One region of the Hymenobacter sp. DG01 genome, then DNA from elsewhere that is predicted to be linked to it. Evidence: riboswitches for the same ligand, from Rfam matches in the RefSeq annotation. Region 1 holds a riboswitch; each other region holds the start of a gene.

Region 1 (5,295 bases):
TCTGGGAGGTGGCGGGCCAGCATGGCTTTGTTGGCCGTTACTACCCGGCGGCCCCGGCGCAAGGCTTCGGCCACCAGCCGGAACGCTGCGTCGGCATCGTCGATTACCTCTACCAGCACGTCCAGCGTTTCGTCGTTCAGTAGGGCGTCCGCATCGAACTCAAACCGCTCGGCTGGCAGCGGCCGAACCTTATGCGGCGTTTTCACCACAATGCGGGCAATGTAGAAACCAGCGTCGGGCTGCTGATCCAGGATATCGTAGAGGCCCTGGCCTACACAGCCAAACCCAATCAGACCCACCCGCCAGGGCCGGGCAACAAAGGAAGCAGAAATAGGGGCAGTGTTAGTGGGCATAGCTCTGAACGTAGAATCGGTCGAGGAAATGAGTAATCTGGGCAGTTTCAATAAGGAAGCCGTCGTGGCCGTAGTGCGAGTCCATTTCAGCGTACATGGCTCCCCGGATGTGGCGGGCTAGCAGTTGTTGCTCGGAGGTCGGGAACAACACATCGGAGGTAATACCAATAACCAGCGTGCGGGCCCGGATGCGGTCCAGAGCGGCTTTCACGCTTCCCCGGTCCCGGCCCACATGGTGGCTATCCATGGCCCTTGACAGCGTGACGTAGCTGTAGGCATTGAAGCGATTTACCAGCTTATCGCCTTGGTAGCGCTGGTAAGAGCTGGCGAGGTAGTCCGTCAGCTTCGTGTCGTCGGTGTCCGTCTGGGTTTGGCCGTAGGCTTGGTAGCTGCGGTAGCTGAGCAGGGCCAGGGCCCGGGCTGCCCGCAGGCCCGCCGCACCACCTTCGGGCGTGGCGGTGGGGTAGGAGGGGTCGGCGAAGATGGCCAGCCGCTGGGCCTCGTTGAAGGCAATACCCCAGGCCGAGTGCCGGGCGTTGGTAGCCAATAGCACTAAGTTCTCGAACAATTCGGGCCGTTGCACTGCCCATTCCACGGCCTGCTGCCCCCCCAGAGAGCCCCCAATCAAGGTATGAATAGAGGTCAGGGCCAGGTGCTCGCGCAGAGCTTCGTGAGCCGCTACCATGTCGCGGATGGTGAGCAGCGGAAACTCGTGGTAGGCTACCTGTTCGGTCAGCGGGTCGGGGGTGAGCGGGCCGGTAGTGCCGTAGCAGGAGCCCAGCACATTGGCACACACAATAAACCAGTCGGCCGGATCGAAATGGCAGGCGGGGCCAACTAGGCCGGGCCACCAGCTTAGTACATCAGCATTAGCCGTAAGGGCATGGCACACCCACACCACATTGTCGCGGGCGGCATTGAGGCGGCCGTAGGTATGATAGGTAACTTCTACCCGGGGCAGCGTGGCCCCGCTTTCCAGTCGCAGAGGCCGGGGTAGGCGGAACAGGTGTGGTTCGTCGGGCTCAGGCATACTAGGAGCAGCCGGCAGCTGAAGCGGCGCCAGGGAGCTTCTCACGGGAGCCGTAGGAGTATCAGTCGTCTTCACAGGAGAAAATCCTTGCCGCGTCATCCTGACGCATAGTGGTGGTAATGCGCGAAAACCTAGCCCGCGGGCGGAGCCGATTCTGCCCGGCTCCGCCCCGGCTAAGCGCGGGCGGCTGTCTGCTGAAGATTCCTCTCTCACAAAAAACTTCAGCGCCTACCCGCTTACCGCGGTGCTGGAAGAAGCTACCTGGCGGCTCTCTCACCTGCCGCCAGGAATCAACCCCTCTCAAGTGCTAGACTTCCAGCGTAGCGGCATGTTCTACTTCCGGCTCGGGTAGCAGGGTGCTACCGGCTTCCTCAGAAGAAACCGAGGCTGCGTTGCGCACGGCGTCAAAGGCTTGCGCCAGATCGGCCCGGATGTCTTCAAAGTGCTCAATGCCTACCGAGAGGCGCAGCAGGGTAGGCGTTACGCCGGCCGCGCGCTGCTCCTCGTCGGAGAGTTGCTGATGGGTAGTGGCCGAGGGCTGAATGATCAGCGTCTTGGCGTCGCCTACGTTTGCCAGGTGGCTCACCAGCTTCAGGTTGTCAATAAACTGCGTAGCGGTTTCCTTGCTGCCTTTGATGGCGAAGGTGAGAACCCCGCCGTAGCCGCGCTTCAGGTATTTCTGGGCCAGGGTGTGGTAGGGGCTGCTCTTAAGGCCGGGGTAGTTCACGGCCTCTACCTGCGGATGCTGTTCCAGCCAGGTAGCCACGCGCAGGGCGTTTTCCACAGTGCGGTCTACGCGCAGGCTCAGCGTTTCCAAACCCTGAATCAGCTGCCAGGCGTTGAATGGGCTCTGGGATGGGCCAAAGTCGCGCAGGCCCTCTACCCGTGCCCGGATGATAAAGGCAATGTTGCCAAATGGTCCGCCCTTCCCGAACACATCATTAAACACCAGCCCGTGGTAACCTTCCGAGGGCTCCGTGAACTGCGGGAACTTGCCGTTGCCAAAGTCATAGGTGCCGCCATCCACAATCACGCCCCCAATACTAGTGCCGTGGCCACCAATCCACTTCGTAGCCGATTCTACCACAATGTGCGCGCCGTGCTCCAAGGGGCGGAAAAGGTAGCCCCCGGCCCCAAAGGTATTGTCTACAATCAGGGGAAGGTCGTGCTTGTTGGCAATGGCGGCAATGCGCTCAAAGTCCGGAATGCTGAAGCTGGGGTTACCAATGGTTTCCAGGTAAAGAGCCTTGGTGTTCTCATCAATCAGGGCCTCAAACTTCTCCGGCTGGTCGCCGTCGGCGAAGCGCACCTCAATGCCCAGGCGCTTGAATGCCACCTTGAACTGGTTGTAAGTGCCGCCATACAGGTGGGTGGTGCTCACAAAATTGTCGCCGGCCTGCAGAATGTTGTTCAGGGCAATGAACTGCGCGGCCTGCCCCGAGGAAACGGCCAAGGCCGCTACGCCACCTTCCAGCGCCGCTACCCGCTGCTCGAACACGTCAGTAGTCGGGTTCATGAGGCGGGTGTAGATGTTGCCAAACTCCTTCAGCGCAAACAGATTAGCACCGTGCTCGGCGTTCTTGAACACATAGCTGGTGGTCTGGTACAGCGGCACGGCGCGGGAACCGGTTACGGGGTCGGGCTGCTGGCCAGCGTGGAGTTGGAGGGTCTCGAAGTGGAGGTTCTGCGTGGACATGGCAGGGCAGGGTTAAAGGCCGTTTGGGTATGGAAGAGGGAGCGAAAACGCTGGAAGAGAGCCACGACAAGGCGTAGCGAGGGCCGCACCCGAACCAGCATGGAGTTGCTCCGAAAGCCAGTTGCGATGCGCAGAACCTGAGTGCCGCTGCGGGTCACCGAGGGTTCAGGCCGGAAAAAGGGGTAGGGATGTTGGGTAGCCGCTCAGGGCTAGCAACAGCAACAACAGGCGCTACAGCAGCGCATTCGCATTCGCCGGTTTGCGGCAGTGGCTGGAGCAGCTACCGAAACGCAGAAAGCCCACGGCGAGGCGATACGCGACAAAGCGACCGGGGCGTTGGGGGTGAAGGGGGCGAAAGCGAAGGTGTTTTCCATGGTACTCCTGAGTTATATGCCCCGCCAGCAAAAGCTTGGTCGGGCAGGAATTGGCACCTTTCGCGCGGTCGAAGGTTGCCAGCGGGTCACGGAGCCTGTTCTCTCGCCGCTTCTGTATAAATCTTATGAAAACTATCCCGCCGCGAGCGGGAGAGTACCGGGTTGGTATTGCAAAGGTATAGTGCTGTTTTTGATATATGCAATAGGTGGTTGAAAAATATTATTTCCGCTTGCTATTGTTACTGTGGAGTTTGAGGATAATTATTTTTTGTATTTAATAGGTTGATTTTCAATGGATAAATCCTGTGAAAAATCAGCAGGGTTTAAGCTTGAGCGAAGGGGTAGGTCCTTGCCCATTGATGAAAATAATTGCCCTCGGTACTCAATCTGAGTACTCGGTGTTTGCAAAAAGGGACTGCTAAAAAGCAAAAAAGCCACTCATGGCAGAGTGGCTTTTTTAGGATATTTCGAAGCTGAGGTTAAGGTTTATAGCTTGGGCAGCGTCAGCACCTGGCCTACTTCGATGTGGTCGGGGTTAGAGCCGATGATGCTTTTGTTGGCATCATAAATCTGATGCCATTTGGCAGCATCGCCGTAATGATGCTTAGCGATTTTGGAAAGCGAGTCGCCGCTCACTACCGTGTAGGTTTCGCCTTGGGCAGCAACCGGAGCAGCGGCGGGCTGGTTGGCGTTGCCAAAGAAATCGGTAGCGCCGCCGGCAGCGGGTTTAGCAGCGGGTTGAACAGGCTTTTTTTCGCCGTCGTTAGAGAGAAAATCAAACAGTCCCATGGTCGTAAAGTCAGGTAAGGGTGGAGAAATCAACCGACTACCAAGTGCATAAACGGGGTCGGTAGGGAGTATTACGCCAAGGCCCGCAATAAGTTATGGGCATGAAGCTCAAGCACGGACGGGCTGAACATCTTGCGCAACTGCCCCGTAAGAAGCGCAAAGTCAGGCGCTGCGTCTGATGGTATTTCTCCCTCTTATTTACTCTTTCCCCTACCCCCATGAAAAATCAAGCTGCACCGTTGCGCTACCTCGCCAGCCTCCTTCTGTTTGTGACCCTGTTTGCCGCCTCCTGCGGCAGCAAAGAAGGCAAAGTGGAAGGTGTGAACATGCTGTATGGCACCGAAAGCAAAATCTGGAAAACCGATAAGGAGCTGGACTCCACGGGTGATAAAGTAAAGCAGACCGATGCCCAGGAAGATGAGCGCATTACCTTCTTCGCCAACAAGCAGTACAACATGACCTCGCCTGCTGGCTCCGTGAACGGCAAGTACGATTTCGACCAGGCCAACAAGAAAATCACGATGACCCCCGACGGCGCTTCCCAGAGCAACACCTTCGATGTGGTAACCCTCACCGACGACAAGCTCACGCTCCGCAGCCCTCAGGGTGCTGAGCTGCGCCTGGAAAAAGAATAATCTGGCTTAATGTCAGATTCTCAAAAAAGCCCTTTCACGTACGTGTGGAAGGGCTTTTTTGGCTTCAGGCGTGGAGCCGCTCCGGTAAGCAGGAGGAGAAGCTACCCGCCGGCTGCTAGGCAGGCACAGCTGCCGCCCGGTCCGGCATTTCTGGTCCTGTGGATTGCTTATCCTGTGACTGTACGTATTTTTGGTTGAGCCTGAGAGATATGGGCTCTATTGTTAGGATTCATAGTTCGTGCATATGTTCATATTTCAGGCAGCCCGCCGAGTGGCTTTGCTTTGCCGTTTCCTCGTGTTTCTGCTGGTACCATTAGCCAGCCAGGGCCAAACTACCAGCACCATTGTCGCTTTCGACTTTAACTCCGGCACCAGCTACGAAACCCTACTGCCGACTACGGCCCCAGGCATTGGGGCC
Region 2 (5,295 bases), 360 kb from region 1:
AGCCGGAGCAGCGGCCGGTTTAGCCGTTGTAGTAGCTTTGCTGGCTGGCTTGGGGGTAGGCTTGGTTTGGGCCTGGACTGCTGAAGCAGTCAGGAAGAGGGCTGCGCTGAGCAACCCGAGGTAGGAAGTTTTCATACGGTATCGGGTTAGCTTTTTGCCAGCGGGTTTACAATGAGAATAGTGCGATTAGTAGGCCGCAGGTACTCCTGAATGGTGCGCTGCATCACATCGGGCGTGATTTTGCGGAACTCGCCTTCCAGCTTATTGATGCGCGAGGGGTCGTTATCGAACAACGCAAAGGACGCCAGCATGTCGGCGCGGCCGAAGTTGTCGGAGCCGGAAAGCTGGTCGTAGAGGTTGGAGCGCAGCTTTACCACGGCCAGATCCAGGGTAGCTTGATCGATGCCTCCTTTGGCTAAGCGGTTGATTTCCTGATCCAGCACGCTCACCACGGAGTCTGATTTCACGGTTTGGTCGTAGGTCAGGTTGCCCATCCAGAGCATGGGGCCGGCGTAGTTGAAGGCATTGCCGAGGTAGTTGATGCCCCCGCTCACGTCATCGGTGAGGCCGCGCTTCTGCACCATGGCCTGGTAGAGGCGCGAGTCTTTGCCCTGCAGCAGAATCTGGTCGAGCAGGATGAGGGCGTAGTACTCGGGCGTATTACGGTCGGGCATGTGGTAGGCGAAGGCCAGGGCTGGCTTGGTCGCCAGCTTGTCGTCCTTGGTGAAGCGCTGCTCCTTTTCCTGACGGGGCTCCGTAAGGTCTGGCTTGGGCGGCTGGGTAGCGGCCGGAATGTTGCCGAAGTATTTCTCGACCCACGCTTTGGCCTGCGCCGGCTCGAAGTCGCCGACTACTGCCAGGGCGGCATTGTTGGGGGCGTAGTAGGTCTTGAAGAAAGCCTGCGCATCCTCCAGGGTAGCGGCGTCAAGGTCCTTCAGGTCGCCGTAGAAGTTGTGGGCGTTGTTCCAGTTTTTGTTGGCGTACTGGGGCATGTCCAGCCACGGAAAGCCGCCGTAGGGCTGGTTGAGCACGTTCACGCGCACCTCGTTTTTCACTACCCCCTGCTGATTGGTGAGGTTGGCCTGGTTGATGGCGAGGCCGCGCATCCGGTCGGCTTCGGCCCAGAGCATAGTTTCCAGCTTGTGCGAGGGCACTACCTCGAAATAGTTGGTGAAGTCGAAGCGGGTAGAGCCGTTCAGGATACCGCCGTTTTTCTGAATCAGTTGAATGAACTCCATCTTGCCCAGGTTCTGGGAGCCCTGAAACATAAGGTGCTCAAACAGGTGGGCAAACCCGGTGCGGTTGCGGGGCTCGTTGCGGAAGCCGATGTTGTAATAGGCTGCTACGGTAGCTGTGGGCGCCGTGTGGTCGGGCGAAAGTACCACCTTCAGGCCGTTGGGCAGAGTGTAGTACTCCACCGGAATCTGAAACGAGGCCACGGCCGGCTGGGCCGGGGCGGCTTCGGCGGTGGGTGGGGGGGTAGGGCTGGTGGTGGTAACCGATGCGGTTTTGGGGCTGCAGGCGCTCAGGGCCAGCAGCAGGGCCGCGCTCAAGCCCAGCGCGCGACTTACCGGAGGTAGTGGCTTCATAGTCAGAAGATAGGAAAGCATGGGTCCGAAATGGCCCTCAACCTACACATTCTGCTGCAAAGAATTAATCCTACTCTATATAAGAAAAGCAAATTATCAACGAACCGGTCTAACCTGAGCACTTACGCCCGGTTTCGGTCAATAAATGCTCGCCCGCGCTGGTAGCCGCCAACAGCTTTATCGTCTGGCACCTTTCTCCCTGGGTAGCAAAGCCAGGGTGAGGCCCATTACAAAGAAACCCGCTTCGGCCGGGGCCGAAGCGGGTTTCTGTAAGCCAGGCGGGGTCGGCTTAGTTGTTCTGGTAATCCACGGGCTCTTTCGTATCTACACCTTGCTCCTGCAGAGAGGGGTAGTCGATATAGCCTTTGTCGCCGGGCACGTAGAACGTGCTGGGGTCGGGGGTATTAAGGGCGGCCCCGATGCGGAAGCGCTCCACCAGATCGGGGTTGGCAATGAAAGGCACCCCGAAGGCAATAACGTCGGCTTCGTTGTTGGCCAGGGCCTTATCGGCGGTTTCCTGGGTGTAGCCGCCGTTCAGGATGAAGGTGCCGTTGAAGATTTTGCGCAGGTGGGCCGCTACGGCCGGAGCCTGAGGCTGGGCCATGGGGTGGCCGGGCAGGGCCTCAATGACGTGCAGGTAGGCCAGGTTGAACTGGTTGAGCTGCTCGGTTACGTAGCTGAAGGTTTTCACCGGATCAGAGTCCTTGATGCTGGCGCTACCCTGGGGCGAGAGGCGGATGCCTACACGGTCGGCGCCCAGCTCATCCACCACAGCCTTTACCACTTCCAGCACGAAGCGGCTGCGGTTTTCCAGGCTGCCGCCGTACTCATCGGCGCGCTGGTTGGAGCCGTCCTGAATAAACTGATCAAGCAGGTAGCCGTTGGCACCGTGAATTTCAGCCCCATCGAAACCGGCGAGCTTGGCATTGCGGGCGGCCTGGCGGAACTGATCTACTACCCCCGGGATTTCGCTCAACTCCAGAGCGCGCGGCGTTGGCACATCTTCAAAGCCCTGACCGGTAAAGGCTTTGGCGCCTTCGGGCTTGATGGCCGAGGGCCCTACGGGTAGCTCCCCGTTGTGGAAGAAGGGGTGCGATACGCGCCCTACGTGCCAGAGCTGAATGAAAATGCGGCCCCCGGCAGCGTGCACGGCATCCGTCACTTTTTTCCAGCCGGCTACCTGCTCCTCCGAGTAGATACCGGGCGTATTGATATAGCCCACGCCCTGGGGCGATACCTGAGAGCCTTCGGAGATGATGAGGCCGGCTGAGGCGCGCTGCACGTAGTATTTCACCACGGAGTCGGTGGGGGCGGTAGCCTCGTTGGTAGCGCGGCTGCGTGTCATGGGAGCCATGGCGAAGCGGTTGGCCAGCGTGAGGGCACCCACTTGCACGGGCGTAAACAGATTGGTGGTTTGGCTCATGATGAAGTCTATATAGAGAACCCGCTACCTGCGGATCCAGCGCGTAGCAACTCGGGTACCTACATATATGTTTCCGCCGCGGTTACATTTATTTTCCTGCTAGGCTGGTGGAGGCGCGCTGCCTTTGCGCTGCCGAGAGGCTCTTCGGCCCAAAATCGGTGAGCCAGCCCCGCTCCCGGCTTCCCGAATTGAATTTCGAAGATTCCGGTTGTATCTTCGCAGAGTTACTTATCCAGAAAGACCGAGGGATTGGGCCCGATGACGTCTTAGCAACCTGAAATAAAACAAGGTGCTAATTCCCTTTCCGAGCTGCTTAGGCGGTCTGGAAGAAGATAAGAACAGGACGCGCTTCCCGCACGGCTCTCTCTGGATAGGCACTTTTTCGCTGCCGAATTACTTGAAGAGCCGATATGCCGACCGTCACTGACTCCCCGCTGCACGATATCCTTGCCAAACGTGTCCTGATTCTGGATGGCGCCATGGGCACCATGATTCAGCGCCACAAGCTGGAAGAGGCTGACTTCCGCGGCACGCGCTTCGCCGACCACCCCAAGCCTCTGCGCGGCAACAACGACCTGCTCAGCATCACCCGCCCCGATATCATCAAAGGCATCCACGCCGATTACTTCGCGGCTGGGGCTGACATGGTGGAAACCAACACCTTCAGCGGCACCACCATTGCCCAGGCAGACTACGCCCTGGAGGACATCGTGTATGAGCTCAACTACGAGTCGGCGCGCATTGCCAAGGAAGTAGCCGACGAGTTTACGGCCCAGAACCCCGATAAGCCCCGCTTCGTGGCCGGCGCCATTGGGCCCACCAACCGTACCGCTAGCCTCTCCCCCGACGTGAACCGCCCCGGCTTCCGGGCCGTGACGTTTGACGAGCTAGCCACTGCCTACCACGAGCAGGTGCGCGGCCTCATTGACGGCGGTTCCGACGCGCTACTCATCGAAACCATCTTCGACACACTGAACGCCAAAGCAGCACTGTATGCCGTTCAGAAGTTCTTCGATGAAGGCGGCCGCGTGGTGCCCGTCATGATTTCCGGCACCATTACCGACGCTTCCGGCCGCACCCTCTCGGGGCAGACGGTAGAGGCGTTCTGGAACTCGATTCGCCACCTGCCCCTGCTGAGCGTGGGCCTGAACTGTGCCCTCGGCGCCGATCAGTTGCAGGTGTACATCAAGGAGCTGAGCCGTATTGCCGACGTGCACATCTCGGCTTACCCGAATGCCGGTTTGCCGAATGCGTTTGGCGGTTACGATGAGTCGGCCCAGGAATTTGCGGGCGTGGTAGAAAACTACCTCAAGGAAGGTCTCGTGACGGTGGTGGGTGGTTGTTGTGGCACCACGCCTCAGCACATCGGTGAGCTGGCCCGCTTGGCCGACAAGTATGAGCCGCGTAAGCTGCCCGAGCTGCCGAAAGCTACCCGCCTGAGTGGCCTAGAGCCCTTCGGTATCTACCCCGACAGCCTCTTCGTGAACGTGGGCGAGCGGTGCAACGTAACCGGTTCCCGCGCCTTTGCCCGCCTCATCCGAACCGGCAACTACGAAGCCGCCCTGCAAGTAGCCCGCGACCAGGTAGAAGGCGGCGCCCAGGTCATCGACGTGAACATGGACGAAGGCATGCTCGACTCGGAGCAGGCCATGACCACGTTCCTGAACCTGATTGCCTCGGAGCCCGACATTTCGCGGGTGCCGATTATGATTGACTCCTCGAAGTGGAGCGTGCTGGAAGCCGGCCTGAAATGCGTACAAGGCAAGAGCATTGTCAACTCCATTTCCTTGAAAGAGGGCGAGGAAACCTTTAAGGAGCGCGCCCGCACCGTGCGCCAGTACGGCGCCGCCGTGGTGGTAATGGCCTTCGATGAGAACGGCCAGGCCGACAACTACGAGAAGCGCATCGAAATCTGCCGGCGCAGCTACGACATTCTGGTGAACGAAGTGGGCTTTCCGGCCGAGGACATCATCTTCGACCCCAACATCCTGACGGTGGGCACCGGCATGGAGGAGCACCGCACCTACGCCCTCGACTTCATTGAGGCCGTCCGCTGGATCAAGCAAAACCTGCCCGGCGCCCTCACCAGCGGCGGCGTCAGCAACATCAGCTTCTCATTCCGCGGCAACGACGTGGTGCGCGAAGCCATGCACTCGGCCTTCCTTTACCACGCCATCCGGGCCGGCCTGGATATGGGCATCGTGAACCCCAGCCAGCTAGCCGTGTACGACGAAGTACCCAAGGACCTGCTAGAGCTGGTAGAAGATGTGCTCCTGAACCGCC
Region 3 (5,295 bases), 2.3 Mb from region 1:
TTCTGCCGCTGCTGCTGGGTGTGCCGCTGCTGGGGTTTGCAGTGGTCACGGCCCTGTATTTTCTGGGCGAGCCACTGCTGCTGCCCTGGTATGGGCGGGATGCGCCCCTACTGGCGCCGTACTACGCCTGGGGTGCCGTGCTGGCCTTGTTTACCATGCTTTACTCGGTGCAGGATGCCTACCTCAAGGCGCTGTACCACACGGCTTTCTCGTCCTTCGTGCAGGATATTCTGCTGCGAGTTCTGATTGTGACGGGGGCTTTCCTGTTTGGCTTTGGCTACCTGTCTTTCTCAGGCTACGTGCTGTGGTTTGTGAGCGTAAACAGCGTCATTGCTTTGCTGCTGACGGCTTACACGGCGGCCATCGGGGAGCTGCACTGGCGACCTACGCAGCAGGTGCTCACGGTGCGCCCCCTGCGCGAAATGCTGGGCATGGGCGCCTTTACCCTGCTTGGCAGCCTGTCGGGCAGCATCATTATGTTCATCGACACCCTGATGGTGGGCGCCCAGGTGAGCGTGGCGGCGGCCGGCATTTACGTGGTGGCCGGCAACATCAGTACGGCCTTGGCTATTCCGGCCCGCTCCCTCAACAAAATAGCCTTTCCGCTCCTGGCCGACTACTGGAAGCAGCAGGACCTCCCGCGCATGGCCGACTTCTACCGCCGCGCTACCCGCCTCAACACCCTCATCGGCTGCCTGTTGTTCCTGGGCATCGCCTTGAATCTGGACTTTATCTACTCCCTGATGCGCAACGCCCGCTACGCCGAGGGTACGGTGGTGGTGCTGCTCCTACTGGCCAGCAAGCTCTTCGATGGCATCACGGGCGTTAATGGCCTGATGGTAGTAACGTCTCCACGCTACCGGTTCGACCTGATTTTCAACGTGTCACTGGCGCTGCTCACTATTCTGCTCAACGGTTTGTTGATTCCGCGCCTGGGCATGGTGGGGGCGGCGGTAGCGGCCTGCATCGCGCAAGTCAGCATTAACGTGGCCCGCACCTGGTTTGTGTGGCACAGCTACCGCATGCAGCCCTTTACCTGGCGCATCCCGCTGATACTAGGTATTGCGGCCGTGGCGGGGGTAGCAGGCTGGCTGATGCCCTCCCTTAGCTCGCCCCTGCTTACCATGCTCCTGCGCTCCACCGTGCTGACGCTGGTGTACGGCGGACTGATTCTGGTGACGAACTCGGCCCCCGAAGCAACTGCTTTTCTCAGCAAACTTAAACAACGGAAACACTAGCCGTTGTTTTATATATTATTATTCTACAGACTGATATACTATCTTCTATGAACGCGGTGAAGCATTTTCTGGGGTCAATTTTAGCCATTGCTTTCTTCCTTTTACTGGTTGTGATTTTCAGGGAGCATATACCCGGGAAAAGAAACCAGCACAATTCCTATCTGGTCCGGGTGGGCATGTCTAAACAGCAGGCAATGAGAATAATGGGCGGCGCTCCGTCGCGCAGAATGCTGGGCGTTTCTGCTGATTCAGCGTACGTGTACAAGGCCTCGCCTGCAGCCTCCGATAATATCTACCTAAGCATTGGGGCCGATGGCGTAATTACGAGCGTCAGCCACGGCGAATAATCAGGATTTTTAGTTGACCAGAAAAATAAAATTTGGAAGTATAAAATTCTGGCCGCTACTTTTGCCCCATCAATTCTTTACCTGAAAGGATTGTTTTTATACAGAGGCGTGGAGAGACAGGCTCGACGAAGCGCCGGCAACCAGCGGACCATCCGAAACGGTGCCAAGTCCTGACCATATAAAAACAACGTACCGTGAACCGCTTGTCTAACTCCGCCGCCACATCCGCCACCACCATTGCTCTACAGCATGGGTGTTGTGCTATGATGGGCATGGCGTGTTGTTGTCAGGCGTAACGCACCCTTCTTTTTTTCCTGGTTTGTGCGCCTGGCAGCTCTGCTGACACAGTTTTTTGTGTAGCTGACTCTGCCCGCACACCCGGCTTTTCGCCCTTGCCGCTGCTGGCTGCGCCTCCTTGTTTGGCTGCCACCGCGGGGTAGGGCCATCCTGTCAGCTGAAGTTTGCGCCTGTGGGCCGGCTTCCCTCCCCTTCTTGTTATGTCAGCAGCAACTGCTGCGCCGGCCGTCCGCGCCTTGCTCGACGACCTGCGCCCCCGGCTGATCCAGGCTACGGCCCTGGAGCGGCTGCGCCTCGTGGCTGAACGCTTCCCCGAACAGGCCGTTTTTTCGACCTCTTTCGGCCTGGAAGACCAGATTATCAGCCATTTAATCTTCAGCCACCAGCTTCCCATTCAGGTTTTCACCCTCGATACGGGCCGGAATTTCCAGGAAACCTACGCCACCTGGAACAAGACCCTGCTGAAGTACGAGCAGCCCATTGCGGTGTACTACCCCCAGCGGGAAAGCGTAGAGCAGCTGATGCTAGCCAAAGGCCCTAACTCCTTCTACGAGAGTGTGGAGAACCGCAAGGAGTGCTGCCATATCCGCAAAGTGAAGCCCCTGAACCGCGCCCTGGCCGGCAAAGCCGCCTGGGTTACGGGCATCCGCGCCGAGCAGTCGCAGAACCGCCAAACCATGGACCCCGTGGAGTGGGACGCGGCTCATAACCTGGTTAAAATCCATCCGCTGTTCGACTGGACCTGGGACCAGGCCGTGGCCTTCACCCAGGAAAACGGAGTGCCGGTGAACACCCTGCATCAGCAGGGCTTCGTGAGCATCGGGTGTGCCCCCTGCACCCGCGCCATTCGGCCGGGCGAGGACTTCCGGGCCGGCCGCTGGTGGTGGGAAGACCTTTCGGCCAAGGAGTGCGGCCTGCACGCCACCGCCCATCACAACGGCCCCGACCCGGTGGTGGAGCCCGTTCCGGCAGGCTAGCCACGGGCCTTTTACCTCTCATTCGTCTCTACAGCAGCTCCGCCAGTTTAGCTGACTTCTGCGCTAAATCGTGTTCTACACATGAGTACCCCTTCTTTCGATTATCTCGACCGGCTGGAAGCCGAAGCCATCCACATCCTGCGGGAAGTGGCCGGCCAGTTTGAGCGCCCAGCCCTACTCTTCTCGGGCGGCAAAGACTCCATCGTGCTGACCCGCCTCGCGGAAAAGGCCTTCCGGCCCGGCCGCTTCCCGTTTCCCCTGGTGCACGTCGATACCGGCCACAACTTCTCCGAGGTACTGGCCTACCGCGACCAGCTAGCTGAAAACCTGGGCGAAAAGCTGATCGTGCGCCAAGTGGAAGATACCATCAAGCGGCAGCGCCTGCGCGAGCCGGGCGGCAAGTTTCCCAGCCGCAATCCCCTGCAAACCTATACGCTGCTGGAGGTCATTGAGGAGTTTGAGTTCGATGCCTGCATCGGCGGGGCTCGCCGCGACGAGGAAAAGGCCCGGGCTAAGGAGCGCATTTTCTCCGTCCGCGACGAGTTTGGGCAGTGGGACCCTAAGCGCCAGCGCCCCGAGCTCTGGAACATCTACAACGGCCGCATCCAGAAGGGCGAAAACGTGCGCGTGTTCCCCATTTCCAACTGGACGGAGCTGGACGTGTGGCGCTATATCCAGCGCGAGAACATTGCCCTGCCCGACATCTACTTCGGTCATGAGCGCCGTTGCGTGGTGCTACCTACCGGCCAGCTACTAGGCCTTTCGGAGCACTTGCGCCTGGATAAGGACGATGAAATCGTGACCCGGCAGGTGCGCTTCCGCACCGTCGGCGACTCTACATGCACGGCCGCCGTGGAAAGCGACGCCGCCACCGTGGAAGACATCATCCAGGACCTGCTGCTGGCCAAAGTAAGCGAGCGGGGCGCTACCCGCCTCGACGACAACATCTCGGAAGCCGGCATGGAAGACCGCAAACGCAACGGGTATTTCTAGTGGGGTGATGAGGTGATGAAGTAATGAGGTGAAAAGAATGGTCCTGCAATGGCTTCCTCCCTCTACTCCATCATCCCACAACACATTTCACCTCATCACCTTTCACCTCATCACCAACATGGACTTACTTCGATTTATCACCTGCGGCAGCGTCGATGACGGCAAAAGCACCCTGATTGGGCGGCTACTCTACGACTCCGAATCGGTGTCGCTGGACGTGCTGGCGGCCCTGGAAAAGCGGCAGGCCTCTAATGGCACCGTGGATTTGGCTTTGCTGACGGATGGCTTGCGGGCTGAGCGCGAGCAGGGCATCACCATTGATGTCGCCTACAAGTATTTCACTACCCCCCGCCGCAAGTTCATCATTACCGATGCGCCGGGCCACGTGCAGTACACCCGTAACATGGTAACCGGCGCCAGCAACGCCGACCTGGCCATTGTGTTGGTAGATGCGCGCCAGGGCGTGATTGAGCAAACCCGCCGCCATACGCTCATTGCCGCCCTGCTGGGCATCCGGCACTTTGTGCTGGCCGTGAACAAGATGGATCTGGTAGGCTACGACGAAGCCGTGTTCGCCAAGATTGCCACCGACTACGCCGAGCTGACCAACCACTTCAACCTGCCCGCAGCCACGGCTATTCCGCTCAGCGCCCTCAACGGCGACAACGTGGTGAAGAAGTCGGTGCTCCTACCCTGGTACACTGGCCCGAGCCTGCTGGAGCACCTGGAAAGCGTGCCCGGCGCTTCGGAAACGGCCGCGCCGGGTCGCTTCCAGGTCCAGTACGTCATCCGGCCCCAAACCGCCGAGCTGCCCGATTACCGTGGCTACGCCGGCCAGATCCAGAGCGGCCAGTACCGCCGCGGCGACCGGGTAACGGTGCTACCCTCCGGCCTGCAGTCGGAAATCGAAGCCATTGAAGTAAACCAGCAGGAAGTTGATGCGGCCTCCGCGCCCCAGGCCGTGGTGTTGCGCCTGCGCGACGACGTGGACGTGAGCCGCGGCGACTCCATTGTGCCGCTGGCCGAGGCCCCTACCCTCACCCGCGAGCTGGAAGCTACCCTTTGCTGGATGAGCGAGCAGCCCCTGTGGCCCGGCCGTAAGCTGCTGGTGCAGCATCATTCCGCGCTGGTGAAAGCGGCCATTCCGGCCATCCTCTATAAGGTGAACGTGCACACCTTCGCCCGCGCCGCCGCCGATTCGGCCCAGCTCAACGACATCGTGCGGGTGCGCCTGAAAACGGCCCTCCCCCTGGCCGTGGACACCTACCTGGAAAACCGCGCCTCCGGTTCCTTTATCCTCGTCGATGAGCTGACCGGCGACACCGTGGCGGCCGGCCTCGTGGAAGCCGCCGACTCCGAGTACTTCACCCTGCCCGTCGGTCCGCCGGTGGCCTATTCTATTTAGAAATCTGAGTCTGGGGGCACACGGGTACCTGCTCATCA

What was found. A riboswitch is a leader RNA that binds a small molecule or an ion and turns the genes downstream of it on or off. The one in region 1 is predicted to bind S-adenosylmethionine.
Positions count from the first base shown of each region.
Region 2: it holds a riboswitch for S-adenosylmethionine, as region 1 does, so the genes downstream of both, metH (methionine synthase) here and FGZ14_RS17945 (O-acetylhomoserine aminocarboxypropyltransferase/cysteine synthase family protein) in region 1, are expected to answer to the same signal.
Region 3: it holds a riboswitch for S-adenosylmethionine, as region 1 does, so the genes downstream of both, FGZ14_RS07510 (phosphoadenylyl-sulfate reductase) here and FGZ14_RS17945 (O-acetylhomoserine aminocarboxypropyltransferase/cysteine synthase family protein) in region 1, are expected to answer to the same signal.

Region 1 is NZ_CP040936.1:4,222,692-4,227,986, forward strand. Features, by position in the region: gene FGZ14_RS17935 (homoserine dehydrogenase) at 1-353, opposite strand, end outside; gene metX (homoserine O-acetyltransferase) at 343-1,458, opposite strand; gene FGZ14_RS17945 (O-acetylhomoserine aminocarboxypropyltransferase/cysteine synthase family protein) at 1,691-3,079, opposite strand; SAM riboswitch class I at 3,463-3,576, opposite strand; gene FGZ14_RS17950 (LysM peptidoglycan-binding domain-containing protein) at 3,940-4,242, opposite strand; gene FGZ14_RS17955 (hypothetical protein) at 4,461-4,877, shown strand; gene FGZ14_RS17960 (IPT/TIG domain-containing protein) at 5,122-5,295, shown strand, end outside.
Region 2 is NZ_CP040936.1:3,865,063-3,870,357, reverse strand. Features, by position in the region: gene FGZ14_RS16405 (pitrilysin family protein) at 1-135, opposite strand, end outside; gene FGZ14_RS16400 (pitrilysin family protein) at 147-1,589, opposite strand; gene FGZ14_RS16395 (alkene reductase) at 1,879-3,012, opposite strand; SAM riboswitch class I at 3,238-3,351, shown strand; gene metH (methionine synthase) at 3,423-5,295, shown strand, end outside.
Region 3 is NZ_CP040936.1:1,749,630-1,754,924, forward strand. Features, by position in the region: gene FGZ14_RS07500 (oligosaccharide flippase family protein) at 1-1,238, shown strand, start outside; gene FGZ14_RS07505 (hypothetical protein) at 1,286-1,585, shown strand; SAM riboswitch class I at 1,679-1,770, shown strand; gene FGZ14_RS07510 (phosphoadenylyl-sulfate reductase) at 2,083-2,859, shown strand; gene cysD (sulfate adenylyltransferase subunit CysD) at 2,911-3,852, shown strand; gene FGZ14_RS07520 (sulfate adenylyltransferase subunit 1) at 3,971-5,257, shown strand.